3 regions of the Acetobacterium sp. K1/6 genome follow, and region 1 is predicted to be linked to each of the others. Evidence: predicted binding sites of a transcription regulator. Region 1 holds the regulator's gene; each other region holds the start of a gene.

Region 1 (7,535 bases):
GCGATTAAAACGGAGCTTCCGTCTCTCGATCTGACCGTTTTCCCGATCATCAACCACTTTTTTGGCGAGGCGATTACCGTATCCGGGCTGCTCACCGGTTCGGACATACTGACCCAAATGAAACCCCGGCTTGATAAAAATCCCTATGATTTACTCCTGCTGCCAGAAAATGCCCTGCGCAGCGGTACTTCTACCTTATTAGACGACTGGACCCTGGAAACGCTAGGCGAAGCCCTTAATGTGACCATCCACAGCATTCCGGTTCAGGGTGAAGACTTGCTGCAGGCATTATTAGACAAATAAAAAATGCAAATATAAAATTATTATTAGAAATGAAGTGAGGAAAAAAATGCCAAAGCCTATCGTTGCAGTGGTTGGCCGCCCGAATGTGGGAAAGTCAACCCTGTTTAATAAATTAGTTGGAGAACGAATTGCCATCGTCGAAGATACTCCTGGTGTAACAAGAGATCGGATCATCGCCGACGCCGAATGGCAAAACCACCATTTTACCCTGATTGACACCGGCGGGATCGAACCCCACACCAAAGATGATATTCTATTGCAAATGCGGGTCCAGGCGGAAATCGCCATTGATATGGCCGATCTGATTGTCCTGATGGTAGACGGTCGAGAAGGAATGACCGCCTCAGATTTGGAAGTTGCCAATATGATTAGGAAACATGACAAAGATGTTTTATTAGCTGTAAACAAGGTTGATAGCCAGGGTCTGGAAAACAACGCCTTTGAATTCTATAACCTGGGAATCGGAGAGCCAATGGCGATCTCGGCCGAACAAGGTTTGGGTCTAGGCGATTTTCTGGACGAGATCATTAACCATGTTAAGCATTACTATGACGAAGAAGAAACGGAAGATGAAAGGCTGCGAGTCGCTGTCATCGGTAAACCGAATGTCGGAAAATCGACCCTAATTAACAAGGTGCTGGGCGAAGAGCGGCTGATTGTCAGCGATATTCCAGGGACAACGAGGGATGCCGTAGATACTGGCGTCAGATACGACGGGGAAGACTATGTTTTAATTGATACCGCCGGATTACGTCGAAAGAAAAAAATCTACGAAGACATCGAACGTTACAGTATCGTTAGAGCTATTGCTGCCGTCGAACGGAGTCAGGTTGTACTGGTTCTGATAGACGGATCTCAGGGTGTTACCGAGCAGGATGCAAAAATTGCCGGGATTGCCCATAATCGGTCCAAGCCATCGATTATTATTGTCAATAAATGGGACGCCGTCGAAAAAGACAATAAAACCATGAAAAAGATGGAAGGGGATATTCGGGACGCACTTTCATTTATGGATTATGCGCCAATCATTTTTATCTCAGCCAAAACCGGACAACGACTGGGCAAAATATTTGAAACCATCGAATATGTAAAAGCACAAAGCGCCAAACGGATCACTACTGGTAAGGTCAATGAAGCACTAGCCGAATTTGTCATGATGAAGCAGCCGCCATCAAAACATGGCCGTCGACTAAAATTATACTATGCATCTCAGGTCGCCATTAATCCGCCGACATTTGTGGTGTTTGTCAATGATATGACCTTAGTCCATTTTTCATATCAGCGTTACCTTGAAAACAAGATTCGGGAAACCTTTGATTTCTTTGGAACACCGATTCGATTTTTTGTTCGGGAACGAACGGAATAAGATTAAAAACAGTTATTAATCTGAAGAGCGGGAATTTTGCAGCAGCTATGCAGAATTTTCGTTCTTTTTGGATCTGTAGTTATGGTCAGACCAGCTAAAGAGACTAAAATGTTTTGTCACGAAATGTAAGTTTCGTGACAAAACGAATAAAATGTGATAAACTAAGATCAATCTATTTTAGCCGCCTGGTTACCTTCATGAACTGTTCTGATCTTGTCTTTACGCACTACATAAATACCAAATAAATTTAGGAGTACTTGTCATGACACCCCCAACAAATAAAACTGATCGAATAATTTTAAAAAACGCATTGATTGATGAATTTCTGAATTATGTTTTGACCATTAAAGGTTATTCTGAAAAATCAGCTCAGGCTTACCGTTATGATCTGATCATCTTTTTTCGGTTTATTAAGCGTTATTTTGCGATGGTTCCCCAATCCCTAGACTTTGATGAGATTCCCATCGATGATGTCACGCTTGATGATTTAAAAGCAGTCAACCTGGGTATTCTTTATGCGTTTCTTTCCTATTCAAGTAAGGAGCGGCATAATTCCGACGCCGCCCGTAGCCGAAAGGTATCCTCACTCCGCTCGTTTTTTAATTATCTGTGTAATAAACAAAAATATTTTCTTCCCAACCCCGTGACAGAACTCGAAATGCCCAAGCTACCAGCTCGCCATGCCCGTTATCTGGAATGGGATGAAGCCGTGGATCTATTAAAAGGGATAACCGGTCGTCATAAAGAACGGGATTTTGCCATTGTTACGTTATTTCTTAATTGTGGAATGCGTCTTTCCGAACTCACTCAAATAAAAATAACGGACATCAAAAATGACGCCCTGCGGATCATTGGAAAAGGTAATAAAGAACGTACCGTCTTCTTAAACCATGCCTGTTTGAAAGCGATCAATCGATATCTTTTAGTCCGCCAGGAATCAGACTCCCCCCATTTGTTTCTCAGTCAGCAGAATACTCCTATCAGTAATCGGGCAGTTCAACATCTGGTAAAGAAACATCTGGCCAGTTGTGGACTCAATACGGACGAAATCAGTGTCCATAAGCTCAGACATACAGCGGCAACCCTGATGTTTCGCTATGGCAATGCGGATCTGCGCTCGGTTCAGGAAATTCTGGGACATCAAAATGTTTCAACAACGCAGATCTATACCCATATCAACGAAGAAACCCTTCGCGATACTCTCAATCAAAATCCCTTATCTCAATTTGAAAGTGATGACTAAGAGTATGATTTATAGAAAGAACTTACGTTTGTTTTTATTCTTAGGATATGTTATAATAAGTTATAAAAATTTGGAGGAATGCTAATGTACGAGGATTTAAACAGCAAACAGTTTGCAATATTAAAATTCATTGAAGCTCAAATGCGAGATAAGCGTTATCCCCCATCTGTACGGGAAATATGTGCCGCTGTTAATCTAAAATCGACCTCCACTGCTCACACTTACTTAAAAAAGCTGGAGGAACTGGGTTATATTAAACGGGATGCAACGAAAACCCGGGCCATCGAAGTTCTTCGTCACGATCCTAACGAAACAATATCAAGTTACTTCGATGAAAAAACAGTTGTTTCACTGCCAATTTTAGGTTGTGTAACAGCCGGAGCGCCAATTCTCGCGATTGAGAATATCACCGATGTTTTTCCGTTGCCCTTAGATTTTGCAGGAACAGATAGCGCGTTTATTCTTGAAGTTAAGGGGACCAGCATGATTGATGCCGGCATCCTTGATGGTGATAAAATTATCGTCAGAAAACAGGAAACGGCAAGTAATAGTGAAATTGTTGTGGTCCTTCTGCTTGAAGATAATGAAGCTACGGTAAAACGTATCTTTTATGAAGACACCAATAAAATCAGGCTCCAACCCGAAAATAAGACTATGGACCCCATTATCTGCAATGAAGAAGATATCAAAATTTTAGGTAAGGTTACCGGATTAATGCGTAAATTCTAAACAAAAAAAAGATGTTTTCACATCTTTTTTTTAATTGATAATCTTATTCTAATTTCATTTTGTCTTCAATATTTTTAAAAACGTCTTTTTCAATATGATTTTTGTTTGCTTTTACTAATTCAATCTGGCTTTCAAATAGTTGATTCTGCAAGTCTAAAATCGTTTTACGACTGGTTTCGCTTTCAATTTTACTTTGTCGCAAATGCTCACGGTATTGAGCCAGTAAATCATTTTTTTCGTCTAATTCTTTTTGTAGCAACTCTTTTTCTTCCGCCAGAGTCTCATATTTTCCTTTTTCTGCATCTAATAAGTCATTCGTTTTCTCAAGTTCATCTCGGACTAGTTTAATCTCGCCAATTTCCTTCGCTTTTACTTCTTCACTGGTACGAATTTCTTCTTCTGCAATAAAAAGTCGCTCAGTTATGTTCATACAGCCTAGAATTGCAATCCGAATGTGATTAGTAAAAGGATTAGCCGCCTTGACGCGTTCCAACTCGGCATTGACATAATCAGAGACAAGTTTGATATGCTCTTCGTTTCCCTTTGCCTTTAAATTAAATTCAGTATCTAATATGCGTAATTCCATTATTGTTTGTTCAGGCATTTTTTCCTCCTGCGAAATAAATTTCTAAGTGGTAAATTGTGTTCCACTCTATTATATGTAATAAACTTAAAAAACACAAATGATTTATCAATTAATAATTTTCGATCACTTGCATCAGTTTTGTGTTTTCGATGATCTGAAAGTTGATGTGCTTCTGAGTGATGTATTCAAATCCATCTCTTGATTGATCATAAACAACCGGGATGGAGTAAATCGGCTTCTTGTATTTGTTAGCGTAACTCAGCGTATGGATGGTTCCGCTACCCGGCGAAAAGTTAGAGACAATCACAAACTGACTGGTGCCACTTTGCAGGCGATCTCGTTCGACAAATTTATAAGGCTGAACCGTTTCATGGTGATTGTATTCTGAGATCAGGCAACCGCCATGATCACAAATCCTTTCTGCCAATTCTTTATTCGAACCCGGATAAAGCCGAACCAAACCTGAAGGCAAAAATGCCACTGTCTTTCCCCCGGCGGCCAGACAACCACGATGTCCATAACAATCTGATCCGGCGGCCAGGCCACTAATCACGACAAAATTATTTTCGGCAAGAATCTTACCGGCCTGAAAAGCAAAATCCGCTCCCAGTTGAGACGGCGTGCGACTACCGATAACCGCGGCCCGTTTGGGTTGATTTAAGATTTCAAGATCTCCGATATAATACAGTAAGATCGGATGATCATTAAAATCAAGACACACTGGAAAACCATCATCTAAATAGGATTTGCATTGAATCCCCAGCTCTTCGCATTCATCGACGAGCCGTTTGGCATCCGCAATGGCTTGCTCAATCTCAACTCGTCCGATTTGACTTGTAATAATATGAAAAGTTTGACCGATTTCCACCACCTCTCGGAATGAAAGAACCTGGGGCGAGGTAATAATTTCTAGCAGCAGCTTAATTTTCTGGCGTCCGACCCCTTTTAATTGTAAAAGGCCAATAATAATCTCATATATATGATTCATACCCGTAATTGCATTAATTATTCGCGAAGCTGAGCGTCAAATGATCGTTTGAGTTCGCAAATGATTTGATCGATCACCGGATTGATATCATTGTCGTTTAGCGTCCGTTCGCGATGTCTGAAGTTTAACGCATAGGCCAAACTCTTATAACCATCTGGTATTTGAGCCCCCGTATAGACATCAAATAATTCGATACTTTCGAAAATATCACCACTATTTTTGCGGATAATTGTTTCAACTGCAGTAGCCGGAATATCTGATTTCAATAAAATAGCCAAGTCCCTGTTTGATGCCGGAAATTTTGGTAAATCGATAAATTTATTAACCAGCGAAGAACAATTGTAAAGTGCCTCAAAAGACAACTGGCATACATAACACCGCTTTGGCAGTTCATAATTCTTGACGACAACAGGATGAATCTCACCGATTTCTCCTAATTTTACGCCATCTACGAAAACTTCAGCTTTTCGTCCGGGATGGAAGAAATCTGATCCGCCGGCAATAAATTCCGGATATTTGATTCCGCACTGCTTAAGTAATAGCTCGACAACTCCTTTTAAGTCAAAATAATCCTCATTACCATAGCTACTCATTACTAGTTTCTGTTCTTCTATGGGCAACTCCCCGGGATTAAAATTTTTGCGATAGGTATTTGCCAATTCAAAAAAACGACCAAACGGATTTTTTCGATTATAGTTTAGTGAAATCACTTCCAATTGATGTCCGATGAGGGTATGGCGCATAATACTGTTTTCTTCTCCCAATGGATTAATCAGCGGGATGAGGTTGTCTTCGAGCTGTGAATTCAGCCCTTGAAGGCGTTTTTCACTGGTGAAAGAGGATGTTAGTGTTTCATAATACCCCTGACCGACCAGGATGTTTTTAAGGGCGTCTTCAAATTTTTGAACTGGTGTTTTACCCCCTACCATGGTTTCGCCTCCCATAATGGTACCGGGGATCATATCGTAGCCAAAAATCCGGACCACTTCTTCAGCCAGATCTTCTTTAAGTTCAATATCCATCCGATAACTAGGAACCTCAACTGCCAGAATATGATCGTCGATTGATTCGACCTTAAAGAATAAACGGGCCAGTATTTTTGAAATTTCATCCTTTGAGAGCGAAATACCGACAAAGGCATTGAACCAATTAACATCCAGGATGACTTTTTTTAAGGATACAACACTCGGATAAACATCAATCAGCCCTTCAATGACTTCACAAGCGCCGATTTCTAAGAGTAAATGAGTTGCTCGCAGGGCGGCAATACCTGCTAATTCAGGATCAACGCCTTTTTCAAAACGTGACGATGCCTCGGTTCTAAGACCCAGTTGCTTGGCTGTTAAACGCACACTGCTTTTGTTAAAGTTGGCAGACTCCAGAACAATAAGGCTGGTTTTTTCAGTTATTTCTGAATTTTCTCCGCCCATTACACCGGCAATCGCCACCGGTTCCTTACCGTTTGTGATCATCAACATGGTTTTATCAATGGCCCGCTCTTGATCATCAAGAGTAATCATTTTTTTATCAGTCGTAGTTTTAATCACAATTTCCTTGGACTGGAGACTATGATAATCAAAGGCATGAAGTGGTTGGCCCAGTTCGAGCATTACGTAATTGGTGACGTCAACAATATTGTTAATTGGACGAACTCCGCTGTTTAGAAGCTTAATCTGCATCCACAGCGGTGATGCTTCAATTTTTTTTACCTTTAGCATCTTGGCTACATAACGAGGACAAGCCAGATCTTCAATCTTTACCGACAAATAATTAGCAATTTGATTTGAGCTTTCGATAGCAGAGTAAGTAGTAAAACCGGCCATCGGCAGATCCAGGGTTGCTGACGCCTCCCGGGCGATGCCGATGATGGACTGGCAGTCCGAGCGGTTAGCCGTCAATTCGACATCAATGATCACATCATCCAGCCACAGCAGTTCCCTGGCGTCCATTCCCAGGGGGGTATTTTCTGGGAGAATTAGAATCCCTTCCATGATTTCTTTGGAAAATAAATCGGTGTTCATACCGAGTTCTTCAATGGAGCAAAACATCCCGTGTGAAAGCAGTCCTCGAAAATCATTGGTACCGATTTTGGTGCCATTGGCAATCACAGCGCCATCAACAGCAATCGGAACGATCGCGCCTTCAAAGACGTTTTTAGCGGCCGTAATAATCACCCGTTCGTCAGTTCCCATATCCACCGTACAGACAATTAGCTTATCGGCATTGGGATGAGGTTCAATTTTGGTGATTTTTCCAGTAAAAATATTAATTACATTTTCAGCAACAACCGTTAATGTTTCGACTTTTGTACCCGACATGG
Region 2 (7,535 bases), on a different contig from region 1:
GGGAAAGTTATAAACACCTCTATTATGAATACCAGAAAAAAGAATCGCTGCTGCGTTCACTACTGGATTCGCTGCCAGACCTGGTTTTTTATAAAGATAAGGCGGGTGTATATCTCGGTTGCAACAAAGCCTTCGAAGGTTTTGCCGGTAAACCCAAGGACGAATTGGTGGGGCTCACTGACTTTGATCTCTTTGACGAAAAAATGGCAACCTTATTTCGCGATATGGATCAACTGATGATGAAGGAAAAAAAATCCCGTCGGAATGAAGAATTCGTGACCTATCCGGATGGACAAGAAGTTATTTTGGAAACCCTGAAAACGCCCTACTATGATCACAATGCTCAGATTCTGGGATTAATCGGGGTCAGCCGGGATATCACCGAACGTAAGAAAACAGAAGCTGAGATGCTCTTTCTGAGCCAGCACGATGCCCTTACCGGCCTCCATAACCGGGGCTATTATGAAAAAGAACGGCAGCGGCTGGATCATCACGATTATTTACCGTTATCTCTAATCATTGGAGACATTAATGGACTCAAATTGATTAATGATGCCTTTGGCCATGGCGCAGGGGACAAACTGTTAATTAGCATCGCCAGGATTTTGGCTTCTTGCGCCAGAGAAAAAGATGTCTTGGTGAGAACCGGCGGGGATGAGTTTGTTATGTTGCTACCCCAGACTTCTTATCGGGAAACCGGAGCTCTGGTTGAAAAAATTAAAAAAGCCTGCAAAGCTGGATACGAGCTGGATAATGAACGGATTATTACAAGTATTTCGTTGGGATTTGCCACCAAAACCCGGGAGCAGGAACCTTTTGAAAAAGTATTCAGGTTAGCCGAGGAGTCGATGTACCGAAAAAAACTACTGGACTATAAAAGTTTTCATTCTACCGTCCTGAATTCCATTAAAACCACCCTCTTTGAAAAAAGTAACGAAACCGAAGAACACGCAGAGCGGATGGCCAGTATGGCTAAGCAATTGGGGCAGGTCTTGGGGCTGGATCAGGAGGAACTGGTAGCTTTGGAATTGGCGACAACCCTTCATGATATCGGAAAAATTAGCATCGACAGCAAGCTACTTCAAAAAAACGGTCAATTGACTGATGATGAGTGGCTGGAAGTCAGAAAGCATCCTGAGGTAGGCTATCGAATTGCTCAGACAGTGCCGGAATTGCGCAAGATCTCTGAATATATTCTTTGTCACCATGAGCGCTGGGATGGCGCCGGTTACCCCCAAGGTCTAAAAACCGATGAAATTCCCCTGTTGGCCCGGATTCTAGCTATTGTGGACGCCTATGATGCAATGACCCGGGACCGACCCTATCGCAAAGCAATGACAAAAAAGGACGCCATTGATGAGTTAAAGCGTAATGCCGGCACTCAGTTTGATCCGGTTCTGGTGGGGGTGTTCATTAAGGATGTAATCGAAGAAAATGTGATTGAATAGGAGCTCGATAAGGCAGATCCTGACCAAAGATTGAATGCACAATACAAGACGGTTTCAAATTCTTAATTATATTTAAAACAGTAGAAAGGCGGAATAAATCCCCTTTGGATCAGGAAACTCCCGAACTTGATGGGATTTTTAAAAAAGCTTATCAACAGGCCAATGATAACGTCATCAGAAATATAGATTTAACCGGTTAAGTAATGCTTGTAATTCTTTGAAACTAGTGATATAATTCATTTTACAAATATATACGCATTTAAATTGTGTAACGCTACTATTTTTAGGAGGAAATGATTTATGCTAACGAAACGACAGAACCTATTGGAAACGATTAAAGGTGGCAATCCGGACCGCTTTGTCAATCAGTATGAGGCCTTTGTGTGTACCGATGCCATTTACGGAATGATAATGGGTGATCCGATTACCGGACAAGGCGCTTTTCCCATGCCTGGTGGCGAACCGGCAAAGAATGCCTGGGGCATTACCTTTGCCTGGCCAGCGGGAACCCCCGGAGCATTTCCCTTACACGATAAGGAACACAAGGTGCTCCAGGATATTACAAAATGGCGGGACGTTGTTAAGGCCCCTAAAACAGATTTACCAGCCGAAGCCTGGGCCCCGTTTTTACCAGCCATTGAAGCAATTGACCGTAACGAGGTATTCGCCACCGTCTTTGTGGCTCCGGGAGTCTTTGAACAATGCCATCATTTAATGGGGATGGAAGATTGTCTGATGGGTTTTTATGAGGAACCGGAAGAAATGCATGCCTTAATTGATTACATTGTTGAATATGAACTTCGCTATGCCGCGGAATTGATCAAATATTACAAACCAGATTGTCTGTTCCATCATGACGATTGGGGCAGTTCTCTGAACTCGTTTATGGCACCGGAAATGTTTGCCGAGTTTATCGTACCGGCTTACAAAAAAATCTACGGCTTTTATAAGGCTAACGGTGTTGAGCTGGTGGTCCATCACAGCGATTCCTATGCCGCCAATCTGGTACCACTGATGATCGAAATGGGTATCGATATCTGGCAGGGCTGTATTTCTAATAATAATGTTCCCGACCTCATTAAAAAGTACGGCGGCCAGATCTCGTTCATGGGCGATATCGACAACTCCCTGATTGATGATGAAAACTGGACCCAGGAAAGTGTTGGCGCCGAAGTGCGCAAAGCCGTCGCCCGATGCGGTAAACACTATTACATCCCTTGTATTACCCAAGGTGGTCCCGGTAGTGTTTACCCCGGCGTTTATGAAGCGATTACTACGGAAATTGATCTGATCAATGCCGGAAAATAGTTAGTGCTGGAGAATAATTTACACCCTGATTAAACCAATCCATCATAAAATAAAACTTAGCTACAGCCGGAGACTTTTCTCCGGCTGTTGTCGTTTCTGGGAGTCGGATTATGATCGGTGTTTAATTGGTTATAATGATGGTATACAGTCGATATAAAGATAAACGGAGGGGAAAATGAAAAATACGGGTAAAAAAGAAAAAAATAGCAATAATGGAATACCAAAAGCATTTATAAAAGCACCGAAAAGAATACCGTTGTTACTTCGGATCGGATTGTACATCGCCAAAAAAGAAACCGGTAAAGACCTGATGCCGGCCCGGATGTTAACCTGGTATCCCAGAGCGGCCATTGGTTCCGGTGTTTTGGAGATGATGACTGCAAAAGGGAAGAATAATCAGGAGATGCGGCTACTCAATCTAGTTAGGCTCCAGGCCTCGTTAATCTGCTCCTGCTCATTTTGTATTGACATGAACGCCGTCGGGATCCTTAAAAATGGGATAACGGATGACGAGTTGGCAGTCTTACAGGGGCGTCGGAAGGTGCAGTCTGTTGATACATTTAGCCTGCGTGAGCTGCTGGCACTGGAGTACGCCATCAGTCTGTCACGTACCCCGCCCGATCTATCTGGTCAATTCATTAAAAATCTGACCTGTGAATTTACCGAAGCTGAAATCGTTATGTTGGCAAGTACCATTGCCAGTGTCAATTATTGGGCCAGACTGAATCAGGGGCTGGGAATACCGCCAGCAGGGTTTAGCGACCGCTGTTTACTCGATTACAAATGTTAGCTGGCAGTGGTGCTCCGATTGATTGAAAACTGCAAACGAGTAAGCGTACAAATTTCTTAAAACAGAGGATCATACCCTCTGTTTTTTCTTTTGTCCCGAAAACAGTAAGCCTTCACCTAATCTTCAGATAAGTTGAAAATGGTATACAAACAGCGATGTTACAATTTGGACATGAAATAAAAATGACGCTAAGAGGGATTTGGTGAGGTTAAGAATTTAGGCATTGACAAAGAGTGCCAGTGGGTATAGAATACCAATAGAACATATGTACTAATTTGAATGAGGTAGATTAAAAAAGGTGAGCCATGGAACGGATTATTTTACACTCGGATATAAACAGTTTTTATGCCAATGTGGAATGTTTATATCATCCCGAAATCAGAAATCTCCCGGTGGCGGTAGGGGGAAATCCGGAGAAGCGCCATGGGATTATTTTGGCCAAGAACCAGAAAGCCAAGGAAGCTGGCGTCAAAACCGGGGAAGTGCTATGGCAGGCCCGGGCAAAATGTCCCGAGTTGGTGGTCCGGGCCCCTAACTATGAATTGTATCTGCGCTTCTCTCGGCTGGCTCGCAAGATTTACAATCGCTATTCCGATCAGGTGGAGCCTTTCGGCCTGGATGAAGCCTGGCTGGATGTCACTAACAGTGCCCGGATTTACGGCAGCGGCCCAGTGATCGCCGAAAAAATCAACCGGGATATTCAGGAAGAGTTGGGAATCACGGTGTCCATTGGGGTTTCCTGGAATAAGATCTTTGCCAAGTTTGGTTCGGACTACCAGAAACCCAATGCCATCACCGTGATTACCCGGGATAATTATAAAAAAATTGTCTGGCAGCAGGAGGTCGGAGATCTCCTCTATGTGGGTCGCTCAACCAAGAAAAAATTGATGAAATATGGCATCTATACAATCGGACAATTGGCAAAAACGTCCCTGGATTTTCTGGTGCTTCAATTTGGCAAAATGGGTGCCGTGTTATGGCGGTTTGCCAATGGGTTGGACGATAGCCCGGTCAAATCCTTTGACGAGCATTATAACGGCAATGAACGGATCCTTAAAAGCATTGGCAATAGCATCACCACTCCCCGGGACTTAAAAGACCTGAAGGATGTGAAATTTATCATCTACATGCTTACCGAAAGTGTCGCCATGCGGTTACGGGAAACCGGCTGCTATTGCCTGACCGTGGCGATCCATGTAAGAAACAAAGAATTACACAGCTTCACCCGGCAGTTGAAACTGGTCAAGCCCTCGGATCTGACCCGGGAAATAGCGGAAGCGGCCATCGCACTGTTTGAAAACAATTATGATTTTAGCTCGGATATCCGCTCCATGGGGGTGCGGGTCACCGATCTGGTACCGGACTCAACCCCGATTCAGCTCGATCTGTTTGGCAATGAAGAACTCCGGGTGCGGCAGGCTCGGCTTGATGAGACCGTCGATGACTTGCGCAAGCGTTTTGGTAATCTGGCGGTGCGGCGGGCGGTCACCATCGGGGATCAGATGAGCTGCCTGGACCCCAAAAAAGACCACATTATCCATCCGATTGGTTACTTTTAAAGGAGGTGTTAGAGAAGAATGGCAATTAAAAAGTTTGTCCAGGTGATTGCAAAATTTGAAGAAGATGGAAAAATTATTCCTTTAAAGGTTTTATGGGAGGATGGTCGGGTTTTTATAATCGACCGGGTTTTGGATATGCGCCCGGGTGTTTCCCTGAAGGTCGGCGGACAGGGCATTCGCTATACCTGCCGGATTCAGAATAAAGAGGTCTGTCTCTATTATGAAGCACCCAAATGGTTTGTGGAGGGCAAGGAAAGATAGGGAATAAAGCATGATACGAAAAATAGACAAGGAAAGAAGAATCCTCACCTTGATGATAAGAATCTATTGCCGTAAAAAACATCGTTCGCAGCATCTGTGTGATGAGTGCCAGGCTCTGTTAAGCTATGCCTTGAACCGCCTGGATCATTGCCGCTATGGCGAAAACAAGGGTTTTTGCAGTCAGTGTCCAAGCCACTGCTATAATAAAGAGAATCAGGTGAAAATTCGAGAAGTGATGGGTTTTAGCGGACCGCGGATGATTTTTTATCATCCTGTCATGGTCATCAGACATCTGCTGTCGTAGTACGACAGCAGATGTTTTTTACGTCAAATTTGGGGTTCAGGCATGGCCCAGAAATCCTGCAAACCCTTTTTTAGCTCGGCCTCAGTCCGAATCCGGCGGTGGGGAAACCACTCACGGGGAAACAGTTGGCGATAGCTGAGGCTGCCAAACCGCTCATCGATGAGGACGATCACCCCCCGGTCAGTTTCGGTTCGGATCACCCGTCCAGCGGCCTGAAGCACTTTGTTCATCCCGGGGTAGAGGTAGGAATATTCATAGCCGGCGTTGTTCTTTTCATTAAAATAATCGCGGATGATATCGCGCTCAAAACAGATTTGAGGCAGACCCACACCTACAATAATGGCGCCGATGAGTCCCTCGTGCTTTAAATCCACCCCTTCGGAAAAGATCCCGCCCAGCACCCCGAAGCCCAGCATGCCGACCTGGGCAGTGCCGGGTTTCGGTCGGAACTGATTCAGGAATAGCTCGCGGTCGGCCTCGTTCATTTCAGGGGATTGCCGGATGGTGATGATCTCCGGGTAGGTTTCGGTAAAAATCTCAAATACCGCGTTCATATATTTATAGGAAGGAAAATAGGCCAGATAGTTGCCTGACTGCTGCTCCAGTACGGCTTTGATACACGTGGCAATGGTGGGATAGGTCTTTTCCCGGTTTCGAAAGGTGGTTGAGATGGTATCGGCAATCAGCAGTTCCCGGTTTTTGATATTGAAGGGAGAGGGCAGGCTGATTTTATAGCTGTCAGGATCGCCACCCAGAATTTCTGCAAAATAGTTAAGGGGAGACAGGGTGGCAGAAAAAAAGATCGCAGCCCGGCCGCGCTTAATGGCTTCGCCCAGCAGGTAGGAAGGGTCCAGACAAAAGAGCTTTATTTTGGTGTCACCATTGGCGTTTTCGACGTAGGTCAGATAGCGGTCATCGTAAAACTCGGCGGTGCGCATAAAGGTCAGGACGTTAAAATACAGTTCCAGCAGCTGTTTGTGGGATTCGTTGCCCTCATTTTTTACCAGCCACGCTTCGGCCAGATTAATAAACTTCAGCAGTAGCGGCAAGAAATCTTTGGGGGCCTCCGGCTGGCGATAATGCTGGCTGATCTCAGCCAGTTTCCGCAGCCCGATCATGTGGCTGTTGATTTTCCCCAGGGCTTTAGCGATACCGGGATCGGTATCCTTAAACAGGCGTTTCAGTTCCAGAAACGGTTTTTTATAAAGTTCGGCCGAAAACATCGACCGGGCCCGATCCACCAGATTGTGAGCCTCGTCAATCAGAAAGGTATAGTCGCCGCCATTATCGGTAAAAAAGCGTTTGAGATAAACCCGGGGATCAAAAACATAGTTGTAATCACAGATCACGCAATCACACCAGAGGGTTAAATCCAGGGAAAATTCAAAGGGGCAGACTTGATGCTTGTGAGCATAGTCTTCAATGATCGGCCGGGTCAAGCGGTTTTCCTGCTCCAGCAGGTCAAGAATAGCTGGATTAACCCGGTCGAAATGACCCCGGGCGTAGTCGCAGTGATCGGGATCACAGATGGTTTCTTCCTGAAAACAGATTTTATCCTTGGCGGTAAGGGTGACGCTTTTAAAAGCCAGCCCCTGGTCCGCCATTTTAGCAAAGGCTTCCTCGGCCACCTCCCGGACAATGGTTTTGGCGGTCAGATAAAAAATTTTAGCGGTATGCCCTTCAGCCATCGATTTGATCGCGGGAAACAGGGTGGACATGGTTTTTCCGATCCCGGTGGGAGCCTGAACAAACAGCTTTTTATGTTCGGTAATGGTTTTATAAACCGCCACCGCCAGCTCTCGTTGACCCCGGCGATAGCTCTCAAAGGGAAAATCCAGGGCCCTGATGGCGGCATTTCGTTTGGT
Region 3 (7,535 bases), on a different contig from region 1:
ACCCATCCCATTTGGGGCGATACTCGTTTTCATGCCGGTATTGATATTGGTGCGTCTTCAGGTACTCCGGTAGCTGTTGCTGGTAACGGTACGGTGATCTCGGCTGGTTGGAACGGCGGTTACGGAAACTGTGTCATCGTGGATATCGGTAATGGCTTATCGGCGGTCTATGCCCATTTAAGTGCAATTTATGTCTCATCAGGTGAAACCGTCAGTGCCGGTCAGACCGTTGGTGCCGTTGGCAGTACCGGAGATTCAACCGGAGCGCATCTTCATTATGAAGTACGATTGTATGGGTCGCCAATCGACCCCCATATCTAAAGAAATCTTAATCAATTAAAATAAAAGGAGAAAAGATTTGTGAATTAACAGTCTTTTCTCTTTTATTTTGCAAAAAAAAATGAATGGTCGATTGGAAGACGGGATAACATCATAAAAAAGACGAAAACAGATAAATTTAGATACATTTGTTACAAAAAATTTATTTTTTTAATGAAATTATTTGAAAAGTATGCTAAAATAAATTCAGTGATACACGAAGACTCCTCAGAAGGTCAAAAAAGCTCAAAACTTGACTGATATCCAGACGTCTCGGACATTCTCTAGTTAATTAATTATCTTAACTTATCAATAAACACTTAAGAAGAAAATAGGACCATGCATGTTAAAATGGCCCGTCAAAGCGATTAAAATGATAAGTAATTTAGGAGTGGCTTAAAATATGATAGAATTTAAAAATGTAACCAAGGGTTATGATAAAAATAAGAGCGACGCCCTTAAAAATGTGAGTCTCTTTATTGATAAGGGTGAGTTCGTCTTTCTTGTGGGTAGAAGTGGTGCGGGGAAATCCACATTCATTAAACTTCTCTTAAGAGAGATTGAAGCGACCGAAGGATCGGTCTATATTAATAACTTTAATGTGTCAAAATTATCAAAAAAGGAAATTCCCTTTTTAAGACGAAAAATGGGAATTGTATTTCAGGACTTTCGTCTATTGGAAAACAAAAGTGTCTACGAAAATGTGGCCTATGCCATGGAAATCATTGGAAAATCTGAGAAGCAGATCCAAAAACGGGTGCCCCTGGCTCTGGATATGGTGGGCTTATCCCATCGAATGAACCATTATCCCCATGAGTTATCCGGGGGTGAGCAACAAAGAGTGGTCATCGCCCGGGCCATCATTAATAATCCATCTATTTTGATTTGCGATGAGCCCACCGGGAACCTTGACCCGGAAACATCGTATGAAATTATCAGTATTTTAGAAGAAATCAACCGCAGAGGGACGACCATTCTGGTTGTAACCCATGACCGGGAAATTGTGGATACCATGAAAAAACGGGTTTTGACATTGGAAGATGGTGTCCTTAAGGTAGATGATGCGACAGGCAGGTATGGATATGAAGTTTAGTAGCATCAAAACAATGCCTAAAAATGTTGTTCGAGACACGGTTAAAAGTATCGAGCGAAACAACCTGATGAGTGCCGCTTCGGTGCTTTCGGTGATCGCTGCTTTAATTATTCTGGGTATTTTTCTGATTTTAACCATCAATGTTCAGGAAGTGACCAAGGATGTGGAATCAAAACTGGAACTCAAGATATTTCTACAGTCAGACTTTACCGACACTCAGGGAAAAACGATTCAACAGGCCCTTGAAAAAAGTGATCTGATTGAAAGTGTTACCTATGAAAGCGCTGAGGAAGCGTTGGAAAAATTTACGGTTAGTTTGGAAGATTATGCGCCACTGCTCAGTGGCTATAATTCTGAAAACAACCCGATGCCGGCCTCCTTTGTTGTTCGGGTAACCGACCCGGAGGATATGGACGAGGTTCAAAAACTGGCGATGTCGTTTAGCGGCAACGGCGTTGAATATGTCCGCTATGGACAGGAATATGTAGAAGCACTAGTAAGTTTTAACAAATTTACCAACACCTTGAGTCTTGTCGTGCTGGTGGTACTGTCGATGATTTCTATTTTTATTATCTACAATACCATTAAATTAACGGTGTTTGCAAGACGTCGGGAAATTGGAATTATGAAATATGTGGGGGCTACCAATGCCTATATACGGGCACCCTTTATTCTGGAAGGAACCCTGCTTGGTTTAATGGGAGCCATTGTGGCATTCCTGATTATCCGAATTACCTACTATTATATATTAGGTTTAGTTGGCGGGAATCTTTTTCTACCGGTTGATGCCACCCTGGCGCCTCCGGACGCCGTGATGGGACAGCTGATGTTTTTCTTCCTGATTTATGGAGGATTTATTGGTGCAGTGGGCAGTATATTTGCGATTCGCAAATTCTTGGATGTATAAATGATTAGACTGGGTCAAAAACAGGAGGATTGTCGGATGACAAAAAAACAAATTATTTCAGGCATTGTGGGTGTAGTTGTCACACTGGGGATTCTAATATCACCGGTTAATGCAGCATCCCTGACCGAACAACTGGCGGAAAGCAATGAAAAACAGGCAGCAGCTCAATATCAAATCGATATGACACAAAATACCATTGCCGGAATTGAGACTGAAATTGGCAAAGCTAACGACGAAATGAGTCGAATTAACGGTGTCATTGATACAATCAATGCTGAAATTGCGACATTGGAAGCGAATATCGCCAAAACACAGCAGGAATTGGATATTGCCGAAGCCAAACGAAAAGAGCAGGAAGAGTCCATGAATGAGCGTGTGCGTACCATGTACATGTACGGAAATGGCAGTATGCTTGAATTTTTATTTACTTCCAATGACTTTGCCGATTTTGTTACCAAGGTTGACATGTCCCGTTACATTATTGAATCGGATAAGGGATCACTAAACGCTTTGGCAGAAACAAAAAAAGTTATCGATGAGAAAAAAGCAAAAATTGAAGCAGATCGTCTGTTGACAATTTCTAAAAAGGCCGAGCAGGAAGCGGCACTAGCGCAACAAGAAGAAATTAAGGCTCAAAAAGATAGTTTACTCGCTCAAAACCAGGCCATTGTAGCTGAATACCAGGCCATTGTAGCTGCCGAGGCTGCCAATGCAGCGAGTATCGAAGCTCAGGTACGGGAAATGATGGCCGCTCAGGCGGCCGCCTCCGGCGGTTCAACCACGGGAGGAAGCTCAAGCTTTGTGCCATCAAACGGAACCTATCAATGGCCCTGCCCGGGTTATTACCCGATCTATGATGATGATTACTTCGGTACCCGACTCCATCCAATCTGGGGCGATTATCGAACCCATTATGGGGTTGATATGGGTGCGCCATCGGGAACACCAATTATGGCCATGGGTAACGGATCGGTTATCTCAGCAGGCTGGAATGGCGGTTATGGAAACTGTGTGATTGTGGATTTAGGTAATGGCCTACAAGCCATGTATGCCCATATGAGTGACTTTGCTGTATCATCAGGGCAAACGGTCAATAAAGGGGATGTGGTTGGTTACGTCGGCTCAACCGGGGATTCTACCGGTGCCCATTTACACTTTGGCGTTCTTTCCGGAGGATCATTTGTCGATCCTTTAGGATATTTTTAAGCGAACCGTTGTAGAATAGAACAAAAGAACAGGAGAAAAGAATCATGATTCTTTTCTCCTGTTCTTTTTGCAGTCAAAAAAATTTAGAATACAGGTGAAGACAATGGAAAATAAACAAAATAAAACAAAGCTTGTCGTGATAATAGTGGTGCTGATCATCACAAACATGATCACCTTTGCAGTAGCAACAACCAGTAATGTACTCTTGGGGAATAAGATGATTATAACTGTCGACAGCAACGAAACAGCGGCCGGTATTAAAAAACTTCTGGTGCTTAAGGAACAGATCGCCTCAGAATATTATCAGGACGTGAATAACACCACCCTGATTGATGGCGCCATTAAAGGGATGTTCGAGAGTTTGGGTGATCCCTATAGCACTTATTATACCTCTGAGGAATTCAGTAAATACATGGAAATGGCCACTGGCTCCTATGAAGGCATTGGGGTGGTGGTAGCAGAGGACGAACAGGGCTATACCTATGTGATTGCACCTCAGAAAGGTACCCCGGCAGATGCCGCTGGGATTAAAACCGGTGACAAGATTATTAAGGTAGATGGTGAGGATGTCAGCACCATTGGAGCAGATGCGGTTGTCGCAAAGGTGAAGGGTCCGGCGGATAGTATGGTGAACATTACCATTGCCAGAGGTGAGGAAATCATTGAAATGGAATTGGTGCGAAAAACCATTGAAGCAGTAACCGTGAGATCCCGGGTGATCGGCGATAAAGGTTATATTCAAATCAGCGAGTTTACCGATAAAACAGCAGACGATTTCGAAACCCAGATTAATGAGCTGATGGCCCAAAACATTACCGGCCTGGTCATTGATTTACGTAGTAATCCCGGTGGCGGGGTAAAAGAAGCGGTGGAAATCGCTGACCGTATTCTGGGGCAAACCGTGGTTGTTTATACGGTTGACAAAAAAGGCAATAAGACAGATTACACCTCCGATGGGGAAGAACAGCTTAGTTTACCAATGGTGGCCCTGGTCGATGGAGGAACCGCCAGCTCGGCAGAAATATTAGCTGGTGCTCTGCAGGATACGGGAGCGGCGCAATTAGTGGGAACCAAGACATTCGGCAAAGGAATTGTGCAGGAAGTCATCAGTCTCACTGATGGTGGCGGGTTTAAGGTAACAAATTCTGAATACTTCACGCCTAACGGCAATAATATTCACGAAAAAGGACTGGAACCGAATATTGTCATTGAGGCGACTGATTTTATGATGAATAATATTTTCACGGACGAAGAAGATGTCCAACTTCAAAAAGCCCTGGAAGTACTAGGCGTAACCAATTAATTTTTCAAGCATGCCATGATGGTATGCTTTTTCAATGCGATAAAAAATTTAAGATTTTATTAAATCAGAAGGATTATTGATTGCCATTAAAAAAAAGCTATGGTAAAATAATAGAACGAATGTTCATCATAATGATTGGAGAGTGCTGATGAAAGAAATGAAGCATGCTTTTAAGGTTGTCTCGGAATACGAACCCAAGGGCGATCAGGGACCGGCTATAAAAAAAATAGTGCAGGGGATCCAGGATGGTTTGCGATATCAGACCTTATTGGGGGTAACCGGGTCAGGAAAAACCTATACCATGGCCAAGGTTATCGAGGCGGTCCAAAAACCAACGCTTGTGATTGCCCATAATAAGACCCTGGCGGCCCAACTGACCAATGAATTCCGGAGTTTTTTTCCGGATAATGCAGTGGAGTATTTTGTTAGTTATTATGATTATTATCAGCCCGAAGCCTATGTACCTCATTCGGATCTGTTTATTGAAAAAGATTCATCGATTAATGATGAAATAGATAAATTACGTCACTCCGCCACGGCCGCCCTGTTTGAACGAAGGGATGTGATTGTGGTTGCCAGTGTATCCTGTATTTATGGACTGGGAAGTCCCTTTGATTATGAAAACATGATGCTTTCTTTGCGTCCGGGGATGGAAAAAGATCGGGATACGATCATCCGAAAACTGGTGGAAATCCAGTTCACCCGCAACGATATCGCCTTTGAGCGGAACAATTTTCGGGTCAGAGGGGATATTCTGGAGATCTTTCCATCGGCCTCATCAAACAAAGCCATCCGCCTGGAATTCTTCGGTGACGAAATTGAGCGCATTACGGAGATTGATACCTTAACCGGTGAGATATATGGGGAGCTCAACCATGTCTCGATTTTCCCGGCCTCTCACCACACGACCACCCCAGAAAATCTGGAACGGGCGATTTCGGGGATACAGAAAGAACTGCGGCTGCGCTATGACGAATATACACGTAACAATCGTTTAGTAGAAGCCCAGCGAATTCTTCAGCGGACGAATTACGATATTGAAATGCTCCGGGAAATGGGGTATTGCAACGGCATTGAAAATTACACCCGTTACATTAACGGATTGCCCCCGGGATCACCGCCTTATACCCTGATTGACTATTTTCCCAAGGACTTTCTAATCGTTGCCGATGAATCGCACGTATCCATTCCCCAGATTGGCGGGATGTACGCCGGGGATAAGGCCCGAAAAAGCAATCTGGTCGACTATGGTTTTCGTCTGCCTTCGGCCTATGATAACCGGCCGCTGAATTTTTCTGAATTCGAGAGTAAGATTAATCAGATCGTTTTCACCACCGCCACGCCCAGCAAATATGAAAAAGAACACAGTCAGAATACGGTTGAACTAATCATTCGACCCACTGGTCTGATTGATCCCGAGATAACGGTTCGCCCGGTTGCCGGTCAGATTGACGACCTGTTGGGAGAAATAAAACTAACAACCGACAAGGGGAATCGGGTATTGGTCACCACCTTAACGAAGAAAATGGCCGAGGATCTTACTGATTACCTGAAAGAAAATGGGATTCTGGTGAATTATCTGCATTCAGATGTGGATACGATTGAGCGGATGAAAATTCTCAGGGATTTACGCTTAGGCACCTTTGACGTGCTGGTGGGGATCAATCTGCTCCGGGAAGGGCTTGATTTACCGGAAGTTGGTCTGGTCGCGATTTTGGATGCCGATAAAGAAGGCTTCCTCAGATCAGAGACCTCCCTGATTCAAACCGTTGGTCGGGCCGCCCGTAACTTAGAAGGTCATGTCATTATGTATGCCGATAAGATCACCCCCTCCATGGATCGGGCGATTAGCGAAACGAATCGTCGCCGGGCCATTCAAACGGCCCATAATGAAGCCCATCACATTACCCCCAGCTCCGTTAAAAAAGATATCCATTCAATCATTGAGGCAACCAAGGTGGCTGAAGCGTCGGATACCTATGTAATTGGTGATGAAGCAGTGGATATTGATGTTAAAATTAAAGAGTTGGAACTGGAGATGCTGACCGCTGCGGAAGCCCTAGAATTTGAACGGGCTGCCAAACTAAGAGACGAAATCCACCATCTTAAAAATTATCGAAGATAAGTGACAAAAATAAGGAGAAACATGAAGTACATCGAAATAAAAGGTGCTAAGGAGCACAATTTAAAAAACATAAACCTAAAAATCCCCCGGGATCAGCTCGTCGTCTTTACTGGGCTCAGCGGATCGGGGAAGTCGTCGCTGGCCTTTGATACGATTTACGCCGAAGGACAGCGCCGTTACATGGAGTCCCTCTCCTCCTATGCCCGGCAGTTTTTGGGCCAGTCTCAAAAACCCAATGTGGAGAGCATTGACGGTTTGTCTCCGGCGATATCGATTGACCAGAAAACGACCAATCGTAATCCCCGCTCCACCGTTGGCACAGTTACCGAGATTTATGATTATCTGCGGTTGCTCTACGCCCGGATTGGGATTCCCCATTGCCCCAAATGCGGAAAAGTGGTGGAATCCCAGTCCGTCGATCAGATTGTTGATCGGATCATGACCCTTCCGGAAAAAACAAAATTCCAGATCCTGGCACCAGTTGTTAGGCGGGAAAAGGGGCAGCACAAAAAAACCATTGATCACATCAAAAAAGAAGGGTTCGTTCGGATCATTGTCGATGGCGAGCCGATGGAAGTCACCG

Evidence for each region. The regulator LexA, encoded in region 1, represses DNA repair genes until DNA is damaged. The targets are predictions, from matches to a motif close to CNAACANNTGTTNG.
Region 2: dinB (DNA polymerase IV) is a predicted target of LexA. The motif match lies at 3,805-3,818, and genes of this name have one in related genera.
Region 3: uvrB (excinuclease ABC subunit UvrB) is a predicted target of LexA. The motif match lies at 4,940-4,953, and genes of this name have one in related genera.

Annotation. Positions count from the first base shown of each region.
Region 1 covers NZ_JAXQGA010000005.1:124,509-132,043, reverse strand. The annotation lists gene U2P91_RS06130 (DUF512 domain-containing protein) at 1-303, shown strand, start outside; gene der (ribosome biogenesis GTPase Der) at 350-1,669, shown strand; gene U2P91_RS06120 (tyrosine recombinase XerC) at 1,932-2,912, shown strand; gene lexA (transcriptional repressor LexA) at 2,997-3,641, shown strand; gene zapA (cell division protein ZapA) at 3,685-4,245, opposite strand; gene U2P91_RS06105 (DNA-processing protein DprA) at 4,337-5,215, opposite strand; gene pheT (phenylalanine--tRNA ligase subunit beta) at 5,233-7,535, opposite strand, start outside.
Region 2 covers NZ_JAXQGA010000012.1:5,947-13,481, forward strand. The annotation lists gene U2P91_RS11500 (HD domain-containing phosphohydrolase) at 1-1,448, shown strand, start outside; gene U2P91_RS11505 (uroporphyrinogen decarboxylase family protein) at 1,749-2,756, shown strand; gene U2P91_RS11510 (carboxymuconolactone decarboxylase family protein) at 2,932-3,546, shown strand; gene dinB (DNA polymerase IV) at 3,852-5,105, shown strand; gene U2P91_RS11520 (hypothetical protein) at 5,124-5,366, shown strand; gene U2P91_RS11525 (nitrous oxide-stimulated promoter family protein) at 5,377-5,670, shown strand; gene U2P91_RS11530 (ATP-dependent DNA helicase) at 5,694-7,535, opposite strand, start outside.
Region 3 covers NZ_JAXQGA010000006.1:160,293-167,827, forward strand. The annotation lists gene U2P91_RS07390 (murein hydrolase activator EnvC family protein) at 1-321, shown strand, start outside; gene ftsE (cell division ATP-binding protein FtsE) at 722-1,411, shown strand; gene ftsX (permease-like cell division protein FtsX) at 1,401-2,318, shown strand; gene U2P91_RS07405 (murein hydrolase activator EnvC family protein) at 2,355-3,524, shown strand; gene U2P91_RS07410 (S41 family peptidase) at 3,628-4,827, shown strand; gene uvrB (excinuclease ABC subunit UvrB) at 4,976-6,952, shown strand; gene uvrA (excinuclease ABC subunit UvrA) at 6,974-7,535, shown strand, end outside.